Regions from separate parts of the Rhizobium sp. CECT 9324 genome, predicted to be linked through region 1. Evidence: riboswitches for the same ligand, from Rfam matches in the RefSeq annotation. Region 1 holds a riboswitch; each other region holds the start of a gene.
What was found. A riboswitch is a leader RNA that binds a small molecule or an ion and turns the genes downstream of it on or off. The one in region 1 is predicted to bind thiamine pyrophosphate.
Positions count from the first base shown of each region.

Region 2: linked by a shared signal. The riboswitch ahead of thiC (phosphomethylpyrimidine synthase ThiC) and the one ahead of thiB (thiamine ABC transporter substrate binding subunit) in region 1 are both predicted to bind thiamine pyrophosphate.
Region 3: linked by a shared signal. The riboswitch ahead of thiD (bifunctional hydroxymethylpyrimidine kinase/phosphomethylpyrimidine kinase) and the one ahead of thiB (thiamine ABC transporter substrate binding subunit) in region 1 are both predicted to bind thiamine pyrophosphate.

Region 1 covers NZ_CAKKMZ010000001.1:393,055-399,102, reverse strand. The annotation lists gene LQ231_RS01840 (ATP-binding cassette domain-containing protein) at 305-1,057, opposite strand; gene thiP (thiamine/thiamine pyrophosphate ABC transporter permease) at 1,057-2,691, opposite strand; gene thiB (thiamine ABC transporter substrate binding subunit) at 2,702-3,742, opposite strand; TPP riboswitch at 3,789-3,902, opposite strand; gene LQ231_RS01825 (ABC transporter ATP-binding protein/permease) at 4,037-5,827, shown strand.
Region 2 covers NZ_CAKKMZ010000001.1:3,882,303-3,888,350, reverse strand. The annotation lists gene LQ231_RS18855 (thiamine phosphate synthase) at 1-261, opposite strand, end outside; gene LQ231_RS18850 (thiazole synthase) at 258-1,034, opposite strand; gene thiS (sulfur carrier protein ThiS) at 1,039-1,236, opposite strand; gene thiO (glycine oxidase ThiO) at 1,233-2,219, opposite strand; gene thiC (phosphomethylpyrimidine synthase ThiC) at 2,221-4,053, opposite strand; TPP riboswitch at 4,147-4,270, opposite strand; gene LQ231_RS18830 (FadR/GntR family transcriptional regulator) at 4,541-5,287, shown strand; gene LQ231_RS18825 (sialic acid TRAP transporter substrate-binding protein SiaP) at 5,323-6,048, shown strand, end outside.
Region 3 covers NZ_CAKKMZ010000001.1:889,093-895,140, forward strand. The annotation lists gene LQ231_RS04225 (peptide chain release factor 3) at 1-1,150, shown strand, start outside; gene LQ231_RS04230 (HAD-IA family hydrolase) at 1,205-1,879, opposite strand; TPP riboswitch at 2,020-2,116, shown strand; gene thiD (bifunctional hydroxymethylpyrimidine kinase/phosphomethylpyrimidine kinase) at 2,172-2,990, shown strand; gene LQ231_RS04240 (GFA family protein) at 3,004-3,402, opposite strand; gene LQ231_RS04245 (pirin family protein) at 3,488-4,399, opposite strand; gene LQ231_RS04250 (class II glutamine amidotransferase) at 4,682-5,509, shown strand; gene LQ231_RS04255 (MmcQ/YjbR family DNA-binding protein) at 5,547-5,900, opposite strand; gene coaBC (bifunctional phosphopantothenoylcysteine decarboxylase/phosphopantothenate--cysteine ligase CoaBC) at 5,897-6,048, opposite strand, start outside.

The DNA of each region.
Region 1 (6,048 bases):
TTCGGCGGCCAACGCGCTGTTCCCGGTCAATAACTGCATCCTGCCCCTTTGCCTAAACCTTCGTGAACGCCTGTCGAGCCCGAGATCCCGGCCCATGGCCACGCAATCACGCAGCCAACCAAGGCGAGAATCGGTCTATCCCATCAAGCATCTGCCGCCATTTCACACAATGCGAAAAAACCGCATGCTGTATAAGATAGGCGCGACACATGAGATGACCAAGGCTTGTTGACGCCAAGCACCCATTCCCTTGGCGCATGACACCGGCGAACGACGAAATTAAGGCGAAGGTCGCTCGGCGTCATCAGGCCCCGGCATCGCGTCCGGGAGTAGGTGGGGCATCACGTCCGGCAAAGCGCCGCACGGCGTCGAGATCCTGGCGGGCGAAAAAATCCGCCGTCGCTGCCGCAACCAGCACGCGACCGTCCTCGAGGAAGACCACGTCGCGGGCCAATCGCTCGACATCGCGCGGATCATGGGTGACCAGCACGATCGTTGCCCCGGTTTCGCCGTGCAGATCGGCAAGCAGCTCGACCATCACCGCCCGCAGCCCCGGATCAAGTGCCGCAAACGGCTCGTCGAGCAGCATCACCGGTTTGCGCCTTACCAGCGCCCGGGCAAAGGCCGCCCGCTGCCGCTCGCCGCCCGACAGCGAACCCGGCAGCCGCTGCTCGAAGCCACCGAGCCCGACCCGCTCCAGCGCATGCGACACCGCCTGGCGGTCCGCTGCCGTCAGGCGCAGCGCCGGATGAATGCCGAGCCCGATATTGGTGTAGAGATCGAGATGGGCAAACAGATTGTTGTCCTGGAACACCAGCGACACCGGCCGCTCGGCGGGTGCAAGCTCGGTGACGTCGCGGTCGCCGATCAGCACGCGGCCGCTGTCCGGCCGCTCGAAACCGGAAATCAGGTTGAGCAGGGTCGACTTGCCCGAGCCCGAGGGCCCGACAACCGCCGTGATTGCCCCCGCCTCGAAGCGGCAGTCGAAGTGAAATGACGGCGCGCCGAGCGTCAGCCGCACCTGTTCCAGGCGGATCGCCGCCGCTTTTTCCGCCATCATCGGCGCATGTCCTTTCCTTGCGGCGCGCCGATCAGCGCCAGCACCAGGCAGATCGCCCCGAGAATGAGCGCAAGGCCATCGGCATCATGGCTGCGATAGCTGCCCATGCGCGCATAGATCAGCGACGGCAGCGTCGAGATATTTTCCGACCCGAACAGCGCCACCGCCCCGAGATCGCCGAGCGACAGCGCCATGGCAAAGGCGAGCGCCATGGTAAGCGGCCGCTTCAGCACCGGCCAGTCGACCAGGCGCAAGCGCGACAGCCCGGAAAGCCCGAGCGAGGCCGCAAGCCGGCTGGTGCGGGCCTGATGCTCGACAAAGGCCGGCTCCAGCACCCGCATGACAAACGGCAGCGCCATCAGCGCATTGATGCCGATGACGATCACCGGCGCAAATGTCGCGATATCGCCATGCGCGCGCAAGGCCAGGAACCAGCCGGTCGCCAGAACGCTGGTCGGCACCAGCAGCACCAGCGACGAACTTGCCGCGAGGGATGCCGAAAACAGCCGCGACCCGACGGCGAAGGGCCGCGCTGACGAAAGCGCGGCCCGTGCCGAAACCACGCCATAGGCGCAGGCGAGCGACAGCAGGCCGGCTGACGATGCGACGATCAGGCTGGTGCCCGCCGCCTGCAGGAACGCCGGCTCCCGCAACAGCTTGATCAGATCGGCATTCACCCCCGAGACGATCACCTGCGCCAGCGGCAGCACGAGAAACAGCCCCGCCAGCAGGAGCACGGCAGCATCCAGCAACCGGATCGGCAGCCCCATGCCGTCAAATCGGACAAACCGCCGGCCGCTGGTCTGGCCGGTATCGACCGCCGCCGGCAGCAGGCTCAGGGCAGAAAGGATCGCGCCGGTGACGACGATCTGCATCAGCGCCAATGACACCGCCCGTTCCGGATCGAAATCGAAGCGCAGCGCCTGATAGATCGCCACCTCGATCGTCGTTGCCGCCGGCCCGCCGCCAAACACCAGAACCAGGGTGAAGCTGGTAACACAGAGCATGAAGATCAGCCCGCTGGCACCCGGAATGACCCGCGCCAGCACCGGCCATTCGATGAAGCGGAAGATCGACAGCGGCGACAGGCCGAGGCTTGCCGCCGAGCGCCAGTATTCCGCCGGCACCCGCTCTAGCGCCGACAGCATCAGCCGGGTCGCCAGCGGCAGGTTGAAGAACACATGCGCGATCAGGATGCCGGAAAGTCCGTAGATCGACACCGGTTCGGCAAGGCCGACAAAGGCTAGGCCATCATTGATGATGCCCTGCCGCCCGAAGATACCGATCAGCCCGAGCGCCCCGATCAGCACCGGCAGGCCCATCGGCACGGCCATCAGCCGGATCAGCCAGCGGCGACCGGCAAACCCCGGCTGGCGCGCCAGCGCACTGGCAACCGGCAGGGCAAGCATGACCGACAGAGCCGTCGACAGGGCCGCCTGAAACAGCGTGAAGCGCAGCACCGAATGCACCACCGGATCGCCGATCACGCCAAGCGATGCGCCGTCCATCCGGCCGCGGAGCAGCGCAACCAGCGCCGTCCCGATGAAACCCGCGACCAGCGCCAGCACCAGAAGACCGCCGGCCAGAGCCGGCAGCCTTTCCGCGTTTGACAGGATGCGCGGGCGTGCCATGCCGCAAGGCTCAGTTCAGCGTCATCGCTGCCAGCCATTCGTCGATCCACGCCTTGCGGTTGGCAGCGACCTCGGCCGAATTCATCAGGAAGGTGGTCTTCGGCTGTACCAGCTTGCCAAAGGCGTCGGGCAGCGGCTCGGATGTGGCCGCCGCCGGCATCATCCAGTTGTTCGTCGGAATGGTATCCTGGAAGCCCGGTTCCAGCATGAAGGCGAGGAACTGCCGGGCCAGATCCTTGTCCGGCGCGTTCTTCAACAGGCCCGCGACCTCGATCTGGATGTAGTGGCCCTCGGAGAATTCCGCCGCCTGGTAGCGATCGGTCTCTTCCGCCACCATGTGATAGGCCGGCGAGGTCGTATAGGACAGCACCATCGGCGCCTCGCCCTTGGTGAACAGGCCGTAGGCCTCCGACCAGCCGGGTGTCACCGTCAATACGCGGCCCTTGAGCTTCGCCCAGGCTTCCGGCGCCTTGTCGCCATAGACCGACTTGACCCAGAGCAGCAGACCGAGCCCGGGCGTCGAGGTGCGTGGATCCTCGATGACGATCTTCTGGCTCGGGTCGCCCTCGACCAGTTCCTTCAGGCTCGTCGGCGGATTTTTTACCGTCTCACTGTCGTAGACCACGGCGAAATGGCCGTAGTCATAGGGCACGAAGACATCGTCGGAAAAGCCGCCCGGCACCTTGGCCTTGGCAAGATCGATGCCGGAGGCTTCAAAAAGGCCGGTCTGCTTGGCTTCCTCGGTCAGGCTGGTATCGAGCCCGAGAACCACATCAGCCTTCGAGCCTTCGCCTTCCAGCTTCAGCCGGGTCAGCAGGGCCACGCCATCGGCAACGCCGACGAAATTGACCGTGCAGCCGCAGCTCTTCTCGAAGGCTTCCTTAACCTTCGGACCCGGACCCCATTCGGAAATGAAGCTCTCATAGGTATAGACGGTCAGCACCTTGTCGGCGGCATGCGCCGGCAGCACCAGACCTGACCCGAGAAAGGCTGTTGCGAGAAGCGCTGCGGCAAGACCGGAACGCAAGGTGTCGACGAGATATGATGGCATGACGCCCTCCTCCTAAAAAACAATTGATCTCGGGATAGGGCGCTTTGCGATCGACGCGTCTAATCCCTCCGCCGGTGTTAACCGGATCAGGTTCCGCGGGTTGGCTGTCGCCTCTCAGCATTTCGTCCCGATGGAACGAAAGGCACCCCGTTAGAGCAGTCTTGAGATAGCGCGCCGCGCGGGTCGGCGCAAGATGGGCCTTGCGTATCGTGCACGGCAGGGCCGCGCCAAAGGGTAAGGGAAACGCAAGCCCTGCATGCTAGACCTTGTCTGCGATCGATGGGATGAGTGCGCATGGTAACCTTTCATACCGAACAGCAGAGCGCTGCCGAGGGCACGCTGCCGGCTGCCGAACTGAGCTTCAACCGCCAGCTTTCGATAGCCCTGGACAGTTTCTGGCAGTCGGCGGTGCGCAACCGCATTCTGGCGTTCGCCACCGCCCTGCTCGGCATCATTCTTCTCACCGCCTACGGCACGGTACTTCTCAACCAGTGGAATGCACCCTTCTACAACGCGCTGGAACGGCGCGATCTTTCAGCCTTCCTCAACGAATTGCGCAACTTCGCCTTCATCGCCGGCTTCCTGCTGCTGCTCAATGTCATCCAGACCTGGCTCAACCAGATGACGGCGCTCTATATGCGCGAGGGCCTGTCGCGCGATGTCGTCGACCAGTGGCTGACGGACAGGCGGGCCTTCCGCCTGTCGATGTCGAGCCCGCTCGGCGTCAATCCCGACCAGCGCCTGCATGAAGACGCGCGCAAACTCGCCGAAATGACCACCTCGCTGACCATTGGCCTGGTCCAGTCGACCATCCTTCTCGTCAGCTTCATCGGCGTGTTGTGGAACCTGTCGAGCAATTTCACCTTTCATGTCGGCACATACAGCTTTGCCATCCCCGGCTACATGGTCTGGGGCGCCATCCTCTATGCGCTCGCAGCCTCGCTGCTCAGCCAGCTTGTCGGCACCAAGCTCTCGCGGCTCAATGCCGATCGTTACGCCCGCGAGGCCGAGCTGCGATTTTCGCTGATGCGGGCGAACGAAAATCTCGAGGCGATCGCACTCGCCCGCGGCGAGGAAACCGAACGCCGCCATATCCACCAGACGCTCGACACGGTCATCGGCTCGATCCGCCATCTGGCCATGGCGCTGACCAATCTCACCTGGGTCACCGCCGGCTTCGGCTGGCTGGCGATCATCGTGCCGATCCTGATCGCCTCGCCCGCCTATTTCGCGGGCCCGATGAGCTTCGGCGGCCTGATGATGGCGGCCGCCGCCTTCACCCAGGTCTATTCGGCGCTGCGCTGGTATGTCGACAATTTCGGCGCCATCGCCGACTGGCGCGCCGCCCTGATGCGCGTCACCGTCTTTCGCGCCGCCCTGATGGATCTCGACCGGCAAGTCCCGACGGCTGGTCGCATCGCGGTGGCAAGCGGCAAGCCAGGGCAGGTCGATCTCGATGCGCTCGAGATCTGCGTTCGGGTCAACGGTGATGCCTGCGAAAGTGCCTTCCGCCTCAAGGAACGCCAGATCACCATCAAGGCCGGCGAACAAATCATGGTCAATGGCGATCAGGGTGTGAACCGCAAGCTTCTGTTCAATGCGCTGGCGGGCCTCTGGCCCTTCGGCGAAGGCAGCATCACGCTGCCGGCCAACGAGGAAATCCTCTTCGTGCCGCAGGTCGGCTACCTGCCGGAAGGCCGTCTGCGCAGCCTGCTCGCCTATCCGGCGCCCTCTGCCAGCTTCACCGATGCCGAACTGGGTGCCGCACTCACCCGCGTCGGCCTCGACGAACTGGTCCGGCGCCTCGATGACCGCGCCCGCTGGGACCGCGTGCTCGACAAGGACGAACAGATGGCGCTGGCCTTCGCCAATATTCTCCTGCGCAAGCCGCGCTGGGTGGTCTTCTATGACGTCCTCGAAGGCCTGGAACCCGCCACCGAAGAGCGGCTATGCCGCATCCTCGGCGAACTCGGTGACGCGACACTCCTCTATATCGGCCGCTCCGCCGCCTATCTCCGGGCCACCAATCCAAGGCTGCTGCATCTGGAACGCACCGGTCATGCTGCCGAAGCGCTGGTGGATTGATCAACGTCTGTCCGCCGTCCCGTATACTGGTTTTACAAGGCCGGCGCGCGGCCCCGCGCCGCCTGAGCGGAAGAAGTCGCCGCAAAGCGGACGGCAAGGGTGGGCAGTGACTTCCTTCTCCCCTCGAGGGAGAAGGTGCCCGAAGGGCGGATGAGGGGGCTCACCCGCCAAACCGCCAAAAAACCACCTCCCGCGGGGATGACTTTTTCAAATTCCCCAAC
Region 2 (6,048 bases), 3.5 Mb from region 1:
CTTGAGGTCAGCATCGACCAAGTCCTCCTGGCCAAGATGGATGAAATCGCATCCCTCCTCGATGGCCACTTGCCAATAGTCGTTGATGATCAGCTGGCAACCATGTCTTGCGCAGATCAGTCTGGCGTGGCGGATGTGGTGGCGCACCGTCGCAAGCTCGACATTCTTCATGCGCAATTGCACGAGTTTCACGCCGAGAGGAACCAAACGCTCGATCCAGTCGGCGCTGTCGACAATCAGATAAAACGGATCGAGTTTCATGCGAATACGCCTTTTCCAATTGTCGGGGTGGAGGGAACCGCCATGTCGCGCGGTTCCAGCATGCCCGCCTTGTAAGCCTGCCGCCCGGCCGAAATTGCATCCGCAAAGGCTTGCGCCATCAGCGGAGGATCAAGCGCGACGGCGACGGCGGTGTTCAGCAGCACGGCGTCGTAGCCCAGTTCCATGACGGCTGTTGCGTGCGACGGCCTGCCGATGCCGGCATCGACGATCAGGGGGATATCGGGAAATTCCGCGCGCATGGCCCGGAGGCCGGCCGGGTTTTGCGGCCCCATGGCACTGCCGATGGGCGCGCACCAGGGCATCAGCACCCTGCAGCCGGCGGCGAGCAGCTTTTCACCGACCACCAGATCGTCGGTCGTGTAGGGAAAGACGTCAAAGCCTTCCTCACTGAGGATCTTTGCTGCCTCGACAAGGCCAAAGACATCGGGTTGCAACGTCTCTTGATGACCGATGACCTCGAGCTTGATCCAGTTGGTGGCGAAGACTTCACGCGCCATTCTTGCCGTCAGCACGGCTTCCGATGCACTGTGGCAGCCGGCGGTGTTGGGCAGGACGTTTACGCCAAGCTCCTTGATGAGCTGGAAGAAGTTGCCGCCAGTCTTGCCGCCGGCTGTTTCTCGGCGAAGCGAAACGGTGATGATCTCTGTGCCAGACCGCTGGATTGCTTCGGCCAGAATGGCTGGGGACGGATAACGCGCCGTCCCGAGCAACAGCCGCGACGAGATTTCGGTATCGTAGATCGATAGGGTCATGTCATCATCCTCCCTGCATGGGCGAAAGGATTTCGATCCGGTCGCCTGGCCTGAGCTGGTGTTGATTTCGGTCCTCGCGATGGACAAGGTCGCCATTGACAGCGGTTGCGAGCCAGTCGCCTTCGTATTCGAGAGTGGTCAGCAGTTCCGCGAGTGTCGCGGCGGGGCTTTCCTTCGGTTCGCCGTTGACGATGAGCTTCATGCTGATTTCCTTTCACCGTTGATCCGCTGCTGCTGAAGCCGCTCCGCAACCTGCTGGGCAAGCGCCGGCGCAAGCAGAAAGCCGTGGCGATGCATGCCCGCTACGGCCAGACCATCCGGTGTTTCGATGACGCGGGGCATGTTGTCCGCAAAGGCCGGGCGAACACCGACCCCCGTCTCCACGACGCGTGCTTCACCGAATGACGGATGCACGGCACAAGCCATGATGAGCAATTCCATCAGCGAGCGAACGGCAATCGGCCCATTGTCCGCGGCTTCGATCATCGTTGCGCCGAGCATGAAAAGGCCGCGTCCTCTGGGCACGATATAGAGAGGATGGCGGGGATGCAGCAGACGGATCGGTCTTGACAACGCGATATCCGATGCGTGCAGATAGAGCATCTCGCCGCGCACGCCGCGCAGGCCCGGCAAGGTTTCGATTGCGGCCGGGCCGGTACAATCGATTATGCATTCGTGGGTACGAGCTTGCGTTGTCTCGTCATAGGAGAAGCGGAACAGGACCCCGCCCTCCCTGAGGTTTTCATAGAGCCTCTTCATCGCCCGTCTTGGATCGAGATGAGCTTCTCCGGCAAAAAAAAGGCCCTTGTGAAACCGTCCGCCCAGGTCTGGTTCTAGAGCGGCGATGGCATCGGCATCAACCCATTGATGGTCCCGCGTGCGGGCGGCAAAGCGGCTGAGTTCGGCCATGTCTCTAGGCTGAGCGAGGACAAGCGTGCCCTTGCTGATGATTTCGCCGGGTAGGGTGCGTCGCCACCAATCCAGACCCTGAAGGCCGAGTTGCAGGACGGGTTCGGTGGCCGCCTCCCGCTCGCAGTAGGGAGCAAGCATGCCGCCGGCAAAATGAGATGCACCACCACCGACCACATCTGCGCGCTCATGCACTTCGACGGTGAAACCACGTCGCCTCAATTCGTGCGCGGTGACGAGGCCGGCTATGCCGGCCCCTTTTATGACAATGGTCATGTCACTCTCCCAATAATGGCGGTGCTGTTTCGGCCAGCGGCACATAGAGTTGCCCGCCCTGGCGGAATTTCTCCGCCATCGCCTGCAAACCTTCCTTCTGCGCTTCGGCGCGAATGTCATGCGAAATGCGCATCGAGCAGAATTTAGGGCCGCACATCGAGCAGAAATGCGCGACCTTGTGAGCCTCCTTCGGAAGGGTCTCGTCGTGGAACGAGCGGGCGGTGTCCGGATCGAGCGACAGGTTGAACTGGTCCTCCCAGCGAAACTCGAAGCGTGCCCGCGACAGGGCGTCATCGCGCAGTTGCGCCGCGGGATGACCCTTGGCGAGATCGGCGGCATGGGCGGCGATCTTGTAGGTGATAACGCCGATTTTCACATCATTGCGGTCGGGCAGGCCGAGATGCTCCTTCGGCGTGACGTAACAAAGCATGGCCGTGCCGAACCAGCCGATCATGGCGGCACCGATCCCGGAGGTGATGTGGTCATAGCCGGGTGCGATATCGGTGGTCAGTGGTCCGAGCGTATAGAAGGGCGCTTCGCCACAGACCTTCAACTGCTTGTCCATGTTCTCCTTGATCTTGTGCATCGGCACATGGCCGGGACCTTCGATCATCACCTGGCAATCCTTGGCCCATGCGATCTGAGTCAATTCGCCCAGGGTCTCCAGCTCGGCAAACTGGGCAGCGTCATTGGCATCGGCAATGGAACCCGGACGAAGCCCGTCGCCGAGCGAGAACGACACGTCGTAGCTCCGGCAGATGTCGCAGATTTCCTCGAAATGCTCGTAGAGAAAGCTCTCTCGGTGATGATGCAGACACCACTTGGCCATGATCGAACCACCGCGGCTGACGATGCCGGTGACGCGATTGACGGTCAGCGGAATGTAAGCAAGCCTGACGCCGGCATGGATGGTGAAATAGTCGACGCCCTGTTCGGCCTGTTCGATCAATGTGTCGCGATAGACCTCCCAGGTCAGGTCCTCGGCAATGCCGCCGACCTTTTCCAGTGCCTGGTAAAGAGGAACCGTGCCGATCGGTACCGGTGCATTGCGGATGATCCAGTCGCGGATGTTGTGAATGTTGCGGCCGGTGGACAGGTCCATGACTGTGTCGGCGCCCCAGCGGATCGCCCACACCATCTTTTCAACTTCTTCCGCCATCGAAGACGTGACGGCGGAATTGCCGATATTGGCGTTAATCTTGACGAGAAAATTGCGGCCAATGATCATTGGCTCGAGTTCGGGATGGTTGATGTTGGCCGGGATGATCGCGCGGCCGGCGGCCACTTCCTGGCGGACAAATTCCGGCGTGACAAAGTCTGGAATATGCGCGCCAAAGCTCTCGCCATCGCGGGACATTGTCTGGGTTTCAGCCTTGCGGCCCAGGTTTTCGCGGATCGCGATGAATTCCATTTCCGGTGTGATGATGCCAGCATGGGCATAGGCGAGCTGGGTGACGGCCTTGCCGTCGGTTGCACGCAAGGGCGGGTGACGCACGGGGAATTCCGGCGTTAATCGGTCGTTGGAAACGAAGCCGTTGTCTTCCGGCTTGATGTGTCGGCCGTCATATAATTCGACATCACCGCGGGCGCGTATCCAGGCGGTGCGGTTGCGGGGGAGACCCGCATCAATCGCGATCGTAGCCGCCTGATCGGTATAGGGGCCTGAGCTGTCGTATAGGTTGACGGGAGGCTCACCCGAGGTCGGATGAAGCGCGATCTGTCGCATGGGCACGCGAATATCCGGGTGGTGTTCGCCGGCCAGATGGATCTTTGTCGAGGCAGGAAGTGGCCCGGTGGTGACTTCGGGTTTCGTAAAGTTTTGGGCAATGTTCATCGTGAGGCTCCAAGTTTGATGTTGGAGACCCAGTCATGTCAGCCGGAAAGATGGATAGACGCCTGCCTTCAGTCCACAGAATGGACTCTTGGCATTGCAGCGCTCGCACCGTCCCTACGCCAGTATGAACTGGATCAGGTTCAACGGGTCACTGCGCTGCTTTCGAAAAAGCTCAGCAGACTCTCAGCCCCTTGACGGGACCCCCCTGGTGAATGACTTAAGGTTACGAACATATGGCTTGCCGCGTCAAGTGCCGATCGAAAGCGGTGGGATCGGCCGATCCCGATGCCGACGCTAATTCGATGACGTCGGTTGCGCGAGGCAGTGTCCGGGCATCATGATCCCAATCACCGTGCTTGTCGCAGCGGAGCGCTATTCGTATTCCATTTGGCATTCTTGCAATTGACAGATCGTTGTTTGCAGGCGTATCACTTCATTCTAATTGGTATGACCACTTGGCCACCTGTCCAGAAGGACGCTGCAGACCATGATTTTCTCCGCCGTTGAATCGCGCCGCCTGTATCGCCAGGTGGCGGACCAGATGCGAGGCCTGATCGAGCGCGGCGAATTGCAGGCGGGGTCAAGGCTGCCGGCCGAGCGTGATCTGGCGCAGAAGCTCGGCGTCTCGCGTCCGACCATTCGGGAGGCATTGATCGTGCTCGAAGTCGAGGGATTCATCGATATCCGCATGGGTTCCGGCATCTATGTGACGGCGCGCAAGGTGCCAGTCGCTGACCTGCCGCCGGAAGATTTTGAAGGGCCGTTTGAGTTGCTACGTGCGCGGGCGGTGGTCGAATGTGCTGTAGCCGAGGAAGCGGCACGGCTGGCCAGGCCCGAACACATCCTGGTGCTCGACGACAATCTGGCCAAGATGGACGCGGCACTGGATGATCGCCGTGCCGCCTTGGCCCTTGATCGCGATTTCCATGTGATCGTGTCGGGTATCATCGCCAATGCCACATTGAACCGTTTCGTCGGCAGCATTCACGATATGCGCATGACACCCTATTTTGAAAAGCTCGCCAGCTATTTCGAAAACAAGGATACCTGGAGGGCCGCGATGGAGGAGCATCGCGCCATTCGAGATGCAATTGCAGCCGCGGATCCAGTGGCAGCCCGGGCCGCCATGCGTGCCCATCTCGACCAATCACAGCTTCGCCTGTCGGAAAGTTTCGAGGAGGAAACGACCGACGGTTCGATACCGGCCGCATGGAGGCGTGCCGGCGGCATTTAGCCGATCGACTGACTTCAACTTGGGAGGAGAATAAGATGAAGTTCAAACTGAAAATGCTGATGGGCGCAACCGCCGCCATTCTGGCCTCGGCGCTGACCGCGCAGGCCGAAACCGTTCTGAAGTGGGCGCATGTCTACGAGACGTCGGAACCTTTCCATTCTGAATCCGTCTGGGCGGCCGAGGAAATCGGCAAGCGCACCGAAGGGCGCTACAAGATCGATGTCTTTCCGGCATCGCAGCTCGGCAAGGAGGCCGACCTCAACCAGGGCCTGAAGCTCGGTACGGTTGACATCATCATCTCGGGTTCAAGCTTTGCAGCGCGTGAATATGCGCCGATCGGCGTCACATATTATCCCTATACCTTCCGCGATCCGGCACACCTGATTGCCTATACCAAGAGCGATGTCTTCAAACGTCTTGCCCAGGGTTATGAAGACGCGTCAGGCAATCATATCACCGCGGTTACCTATTACGGCACGCGCCACACCACGTCGAACAAGCCGATCACCAAATGCGCCGACATGGCTGGCCTGAAGATCCGCGTTCCGGACGTTCCGGCCTATCTCGCCATGCCCCGTTCCTGCGGTGCGAACACCACGCCGATCGCTTTTGCCGAGGTCTATCTTGCTCTGCAGAACGGCACGGTCGAAGCGCAGGAAAACCCGCTGACCACGATCGAAGCGAAGAAATTCTACGAAGTGCAGAAGCACATCGTGCTGACCGGGCACATCGTCGATCATCTCAACACGCTGATTTCGAAA
Region 3 (6,048 bases), 500 kb from region 1:
AGAGAGCCGCGACCCCTTCGAGATCCTCGATGAGGTCGAGGAAAAGCTGGCGCTCGACACAGCACCGATCACCTGGCCTGTCGGCCGCTCCAAGACGTTCAGCGGTTCCTACAATCTGGTGGAAAACACCTTCCGCGGGTCCGACAAACAGGTTGAAGGCCTGCCGGTCAACAGCCCGGCCAATGTTGCCGAGCAACTCCCGGAAAACGAGCGCGCCGCCTTCATCGAAGAATTGGAGCTTGCCCAGGAAGCCTGCCGCCCGTTCGACAGGCAGGCCTTCCTCGAGGGCCACATGACCCCGGTCTTCTTCGGCTCGGCGCTGAAGAATTTCGGCGTGCGCGACCTGATCAATGCGCTCGGCGATTTCGCCCCGCCGCCGCGCGACCAGGTGGCTGACATACGCACCGTGCATGCCGCCGAAGACAAGATGACGGCCTTCGTCTTCAAGATTCAGGCCAATATGGATCCGAACCACCGCGACCGTATCGCTTTTGCCCGTATCTGCTCCGGCAAGCTCGAGCGTGGCATGAAGGCGCGGCTGGCCCGCACCGGCAAGCAGATGGGCCTGACGGCGCCGCAGTTCTTCTTCGCCTCGCAGCGCCAGCTCGCCGACACGGCCTATGCCGGCGACGTGGTCGGCATTCCGAACCACGGGACCTTGCGCATCGGCGACACGCTGACCGAAGGCGAGAACCTTGTCTTCCAGGGCGTGCCGAATTTTTCGCCGGAAATCCTGCGCCGCGTGCGCCTCGAAGATGCGATGAAGGCGAAGAAGCTGAAGGAAGCCCTGCAGCAGATGGCCGAAGAAGGCGTCGTGCAGCTGTTTTCCCCGGAAGACGGCTCGCCCGCGATCGTCGGTGTCGTCGGCGCTCTACAGCTCGACGTTCTGAAGGAGCGACTGGCTGGCGAATACACGCTGCCGGTCTCCTTCGAGATGTCGCGTTTCTCGGTCTGCCGCTGGATTTCCTCCGATCAGCCTGCCGAACTCGACAAGTTCATGACCCAGCGCCGTGGCGATATCTGCCGCGACCTGGACGGAGATCCGGTGTTCATGGCGCAGGACGCGTTTTCGCTGCGCTACGAAGCTGAGCGTTATCCGGCGATCAAGATGGTCGCGATCAAGGAATATCACGTCGCCAAGGCGGCGTGATATTCCGTGAACTTCGGCGCGGGGCGCTTCCAGGCTTCCCGCTGATGCGCCCCGTCAGCCCGCCCGCACGATCTGCATGCCGCCATCGGCGTCGACATGGACCCGCACGTTTTCGTAGCTGGCCAGGCTCGGATGCCTTGTTTCCATGGCATGACTGTGGGTCGCTGTGACCACCATGACATCTGAGCCCGCAGCCTCGCCCGCCAAGACGCCGGCCATGACATCTTCAAACACCAGGCAGCGGGCAGGATCGACGCCGAGATGGCTTGCGCCGAGCAGATAGCCGGCGGGATTGGGCTTGCCGATCTTGACATCCTCGGCGGTGATGATCGTCGGCGGTTGTGGCAGGCCGGCGGCCTCGATGCGTGCCCGGGCCAGAAGGGCCGGGGCAGATGTGACGATCGCCCAGCGCGCGGGAGGCAGGCCGTTGAGGAAGTCGATTGCACCGGGGATGGCCACAACGCCTTCGACATCCTCGATTTCGCCGCGCTCGATTTCCAGGGCTTCCGCGACCGCATCGACACCGGGCAGGGCGAGCCCGCGGATCGTGTCGATGCCGCGCTTGCCATGCATTGTCGGCAGGAAGGCCGCAACGTCGAGCCCGTGCCGTGCCGCCCATTTCCCCCAGACTCGTTCGGCGGCCGCAATGGAGTTGAGCAACGTCCCGTCCATGTCGAACAGGAAGCCGTTGTAACGTTTGTCAAAGACGGTGTTCTGGGCGGAGGTCAATCGCGAAATCCTTGAGATGTGGGAACAGGCAGATTACGCACGTAGCTATTTTTGACTGTTGCCGCAAATGGTTCGGTGCGCTTCGCGGGGCATCCGGCGTTTCACATGACAGCAGCACGGCCTTGGTCTAGAACATCATAATTGAGAGACAGGGGCGTTCGTCGAGAGATGGACTGAGAAGCACCCTTTGAACCTGAACCAGATAATGCTGGCGGAGGGAGTTGCTCGGGACGATTTCAGGATTGACTTCGCGATCCGTCCCACCAACTGCCCCGCTTAAAAAGGGGTGTCCGTGAAAACCAGTTCCACTTCTATCGCAAACGTCCTGTCGATTGCCGGATCCGATCCGTCGGGAGGTGCCGGGATCCAGGCCGACCTGAAGACATTTTCGGCGCGTGGCTGTTACGGCATGGCGGCGATCACGGCGTTGACGGCACAGAACACCCAAGGGGTTTCGGCTGTGCAGGCGCTGGATCCCGGTTTTGTCGCCGAGCAGATCCGGATGGTTTTTGCCGATGTCCGGGTCGATGCGGTGAAAATCGGCATGATTGCCAACGCGGGCATTGCCAGTGCAATTGCGGGCGCGCTCAGGCCGCATCGCGGAATTCCTGTCGTGCTGGACCCGGTGATGATCGCCAAGGGCGGCGCCTCACTGCTGGACCCAGAGGCTGTTGCGGTATTGCGGGATGAGCTTTTGCCGCTGGCAACGCTGCTCACTCCCAATCTGCCGGAAGCGGCGGCTTTGCTCGGTGAAGCCGAGGCCGAGAACCGCCGCGTGATGGAATCGCAGGCGGTGCGGCTGGCTGTGGGTGGCGCGGCAGCTGTGCTGTTGAAGGGTGGACATCTTGCCGCCGCCGACAGCCCCGATCTCCTGGTCCTGGGTGAGAGCGTCCACTGGTTCGAAGCGCCGCGCATTGAAACGAAGAACACCCATGGTACAGGCTGCTCGCTGTCGAGCGCGATTGCTGCCGAACTTGCCAAGGGGCTCTCGCCGTATGATGCCGTCGCGGTCGCTAAGGACTGGCTGGCTGAAGCTGTCCGTTTGTCGGGGACGTTGTCGGTCGGTTCTGGCCATGGCCCGGTTCACCACTTTCACGCGCTCTGGCAATAGCGCGATTGGGCCCCTATTCCCCGGATGATGCGGGAATATCGCGGATGTCGCTCACCCATTGCAAAGCCGATCCTGTCCAGCTCTGATGGTTGGGTGTCAACGCCTGACGTTGATCGACCGTGCCGAGACGAATGGCGATACTGCTGCCGGTAGCGTCGACCCGCCAGAGGGGTGAGCCACAGGTATCGCAGAAAAACTGGTCGCTCGGCCTGCCGCTATCCGCGACCTTGCGATACCGCCGTGCGGTACCGGCAAGGACGCGGAAATTATGCGGTTCGACGCCGACGCTGACCCGGTAGGCACCACCCGTCAGCCGCTGGCAATCGACGCAGTGACAGATGCCGACCTCTTGAGGATCGACGTCGGCTTCGTAGCGGATGGCGCCGCAGTGGCAACTGCCGGTGATGAGCATCGTCCATCTCCCACAAAAAGAAAACCCGGCGGAGGGGGCCGCCGGGCAAGGGGAACTTGACTACCTAAGCCTTGCGGCTGTGTGATTAATGATCGACCTTGATAAAAGTTCCATTCTGCAATTCCTGCATGGCCTGCATCAATTCCTCGCGCGTGTTCATCACGATCGGACCGTGCCAGGCGACAGGCTCCTTGATCGGCTTGCCGGTGACCAGAAGGAATCGGATGCCCTGTTCCCCGGCCTGGACCGTAATTTCGTCGCCGGTGTCGAACACCACCAATGTGCGATTGCCCGAGAGGTCTCTGATATTGAGCTCCTCGCCCATGTATTCCTTCTCGACCTTCACCCCGAATGGCGAGGACGCGTCGCGAAAACTGCCGGAGCCTGCAAAGATATAGGCGAAGGCTGAACGGTAGGTGTCGACCGGAATGGTCTTGCGTTTGCCGGGCGGCACTGAAATGTCGAGATAGACCGGCTCGGCTGCAATGCCATCGACGGGACCGGCCTTGCCCCAGAAGTCGCCGGAAATCACCCGGACCGCGGTGCCGTCATCATCGACCACGACGGGAATGTCGGCGGACTTGATGTCCTGGTAGCGCGGCGCGGTCATTTTCAACGACGAGGGCAGATTGGCCCAGAGCTGGAAGCCGTGCATGCGGCCGGCAAAGTCGCCCTTGGGCATTTCCTGATGCATGATGCCGCTGCCGGCGGTCATCCACTGCAGGTCGCCCGCGCCGAGCAGGCCGCGATTGCCCAGGCTGTCGCCATGCTCGACCGTGCCGGCCAGCACATAGGTGATGGTTTCGATGCCGCGATGCGGGTGCCAGGGGAAGCCGCGAATATAATCGGACGGACTGTCGTTGCGGAAATCGTCCATCATCAGAAAGGGGTCGGTCATCGACGGATCGCCGAAGCCGAAGACGCGGTGCAACTTTACCCCGGCACCTTCCATGGTGGGCGTGGCGCGGCTTTCATGCTTGACGGGTCGGATCGACATCGGATGCTCCTTTGAGCGTGTACGCGGTTGACACCAATATAGCCGAACTTCGCCAAAGCCGAAGGCGGGCGCCGGGAACGCGGTGTTCACAATATTCGCCGAGGTTCGAAAAACAGGCGGCCGCTCACAAAACTCAATTGTGCAGTGCAGAAAGTGATTGCGGCAATCGTCAAAATTCTGTCATCAATGTCGCGACGTTTACAAATCATTAGCCAATCGGTTGAACACTGACGGAAAGCGCGCAGACACCGGATCGGCAGCTTGCAGGAGTTGTGAAAACGCATGTGTCGTTGGGCAGCCTATCGCGGCGAAGCGATCTACCTTGAAGAACTGGTCACCTCACCGGCGCATTCGTTGATTGAGCAATCCCATTGCGCCACCCGCGCCAAGACAGCCACCAATGCGGATGGCTTCGGCATCGCCTGGTACGGCGACCGCCCGGAGCCTGGCCGTTTCCGCGATGTGCTTCCCGCCTGGTCCGATTGCAACCTGAAGAGCCTTGCCAGCCAGATCCGGTCGCCGCTGTTTCTGGCGCATGTCCGCGCAGCCACCCACGGCACGACCCGCCGCGACAACTGTCATCCCTTCGTTAACGGCAACTGGTCCTTCATGCACAACGGCCAGATCGATCATTTCGATCGTATCCGCCGGCCGATGGAAACCATGCTCGATGACGAACATTTCCACGCCCGTGTCGGCACCACCGATTCCGAGCTGCTTTTTCTGCTTGCCCTGCAGTTTGGCCTGAAAGAAAGGCCGATTGCCGCCATGAGCGAGGCCGTGGGCTTTGTCGAGCGCATGAGCATGCACATGACCGGCGAAGCGCGTGTACGCTTCACGGCGGCCTTCTCCGACGGCCGGACGCTCTATGCCGTGCGTTATTCGACCGACGCTTTCGCGCCGACGCTCTATGCAGCCCCGATGGGCGACAAGGGCGGTTACTGTCTCGTCTCCGAGCCGCTCACCGACGAGACCGACAAATGGGTCGAGATTCCGGCCAGTAGCGCGGTGATCCTCAGTGAAAAAGGTCTCGATGCGGTCGAGTTCCGCCCGTCCGCCGACGACGCGCGTTTGCCTGAACCGGCACGGGTGCCGGCAATGGCGCTCTGATCGCGTCTCGGCAACCAAATCAGCGGTTGATCGCCAGTTAAAGGGGAATACCCAGTTCGATGCGCAGCTTGCGTGTCATGCCTGCGCTGACCAGGCCATAGGAACGACGCAGATACTCTGCGGCCTCCTCTGCGGTCAAAGTCGATACCGGTGAAACAGAGACCCATTTACGCTTGGCGAAATAGGGAGCCTGCTCGATTCCTTCCAGCGCGGTCAGGATCTCGAAGCTCTCTTCGGTGACTTTGAATGTCAGCCGGTTTTCCGCATCGGTGATCAGGCCGAATACCTTGTCTCCAACCTTGGCAACAGTTGATTCCCATTGATCGATCAGCGAGGTGCCGGGCATCGCCTCGACGAAGTGCCGAAATCCGGTGCGGCTGAAAAGGCTCATGGTTTTGCTCCACCAATCTGCGTCGCGATCCAGAGCGCCAACCGCTCGGCGACCTCGTCCTTCGACAGGTCCGGCCACGCTTCCACACCGGTCTTCGAGATCAGCCGCACGCTGTTGCGATCTCCGCCCATGATGCCGGTTTCAGGTG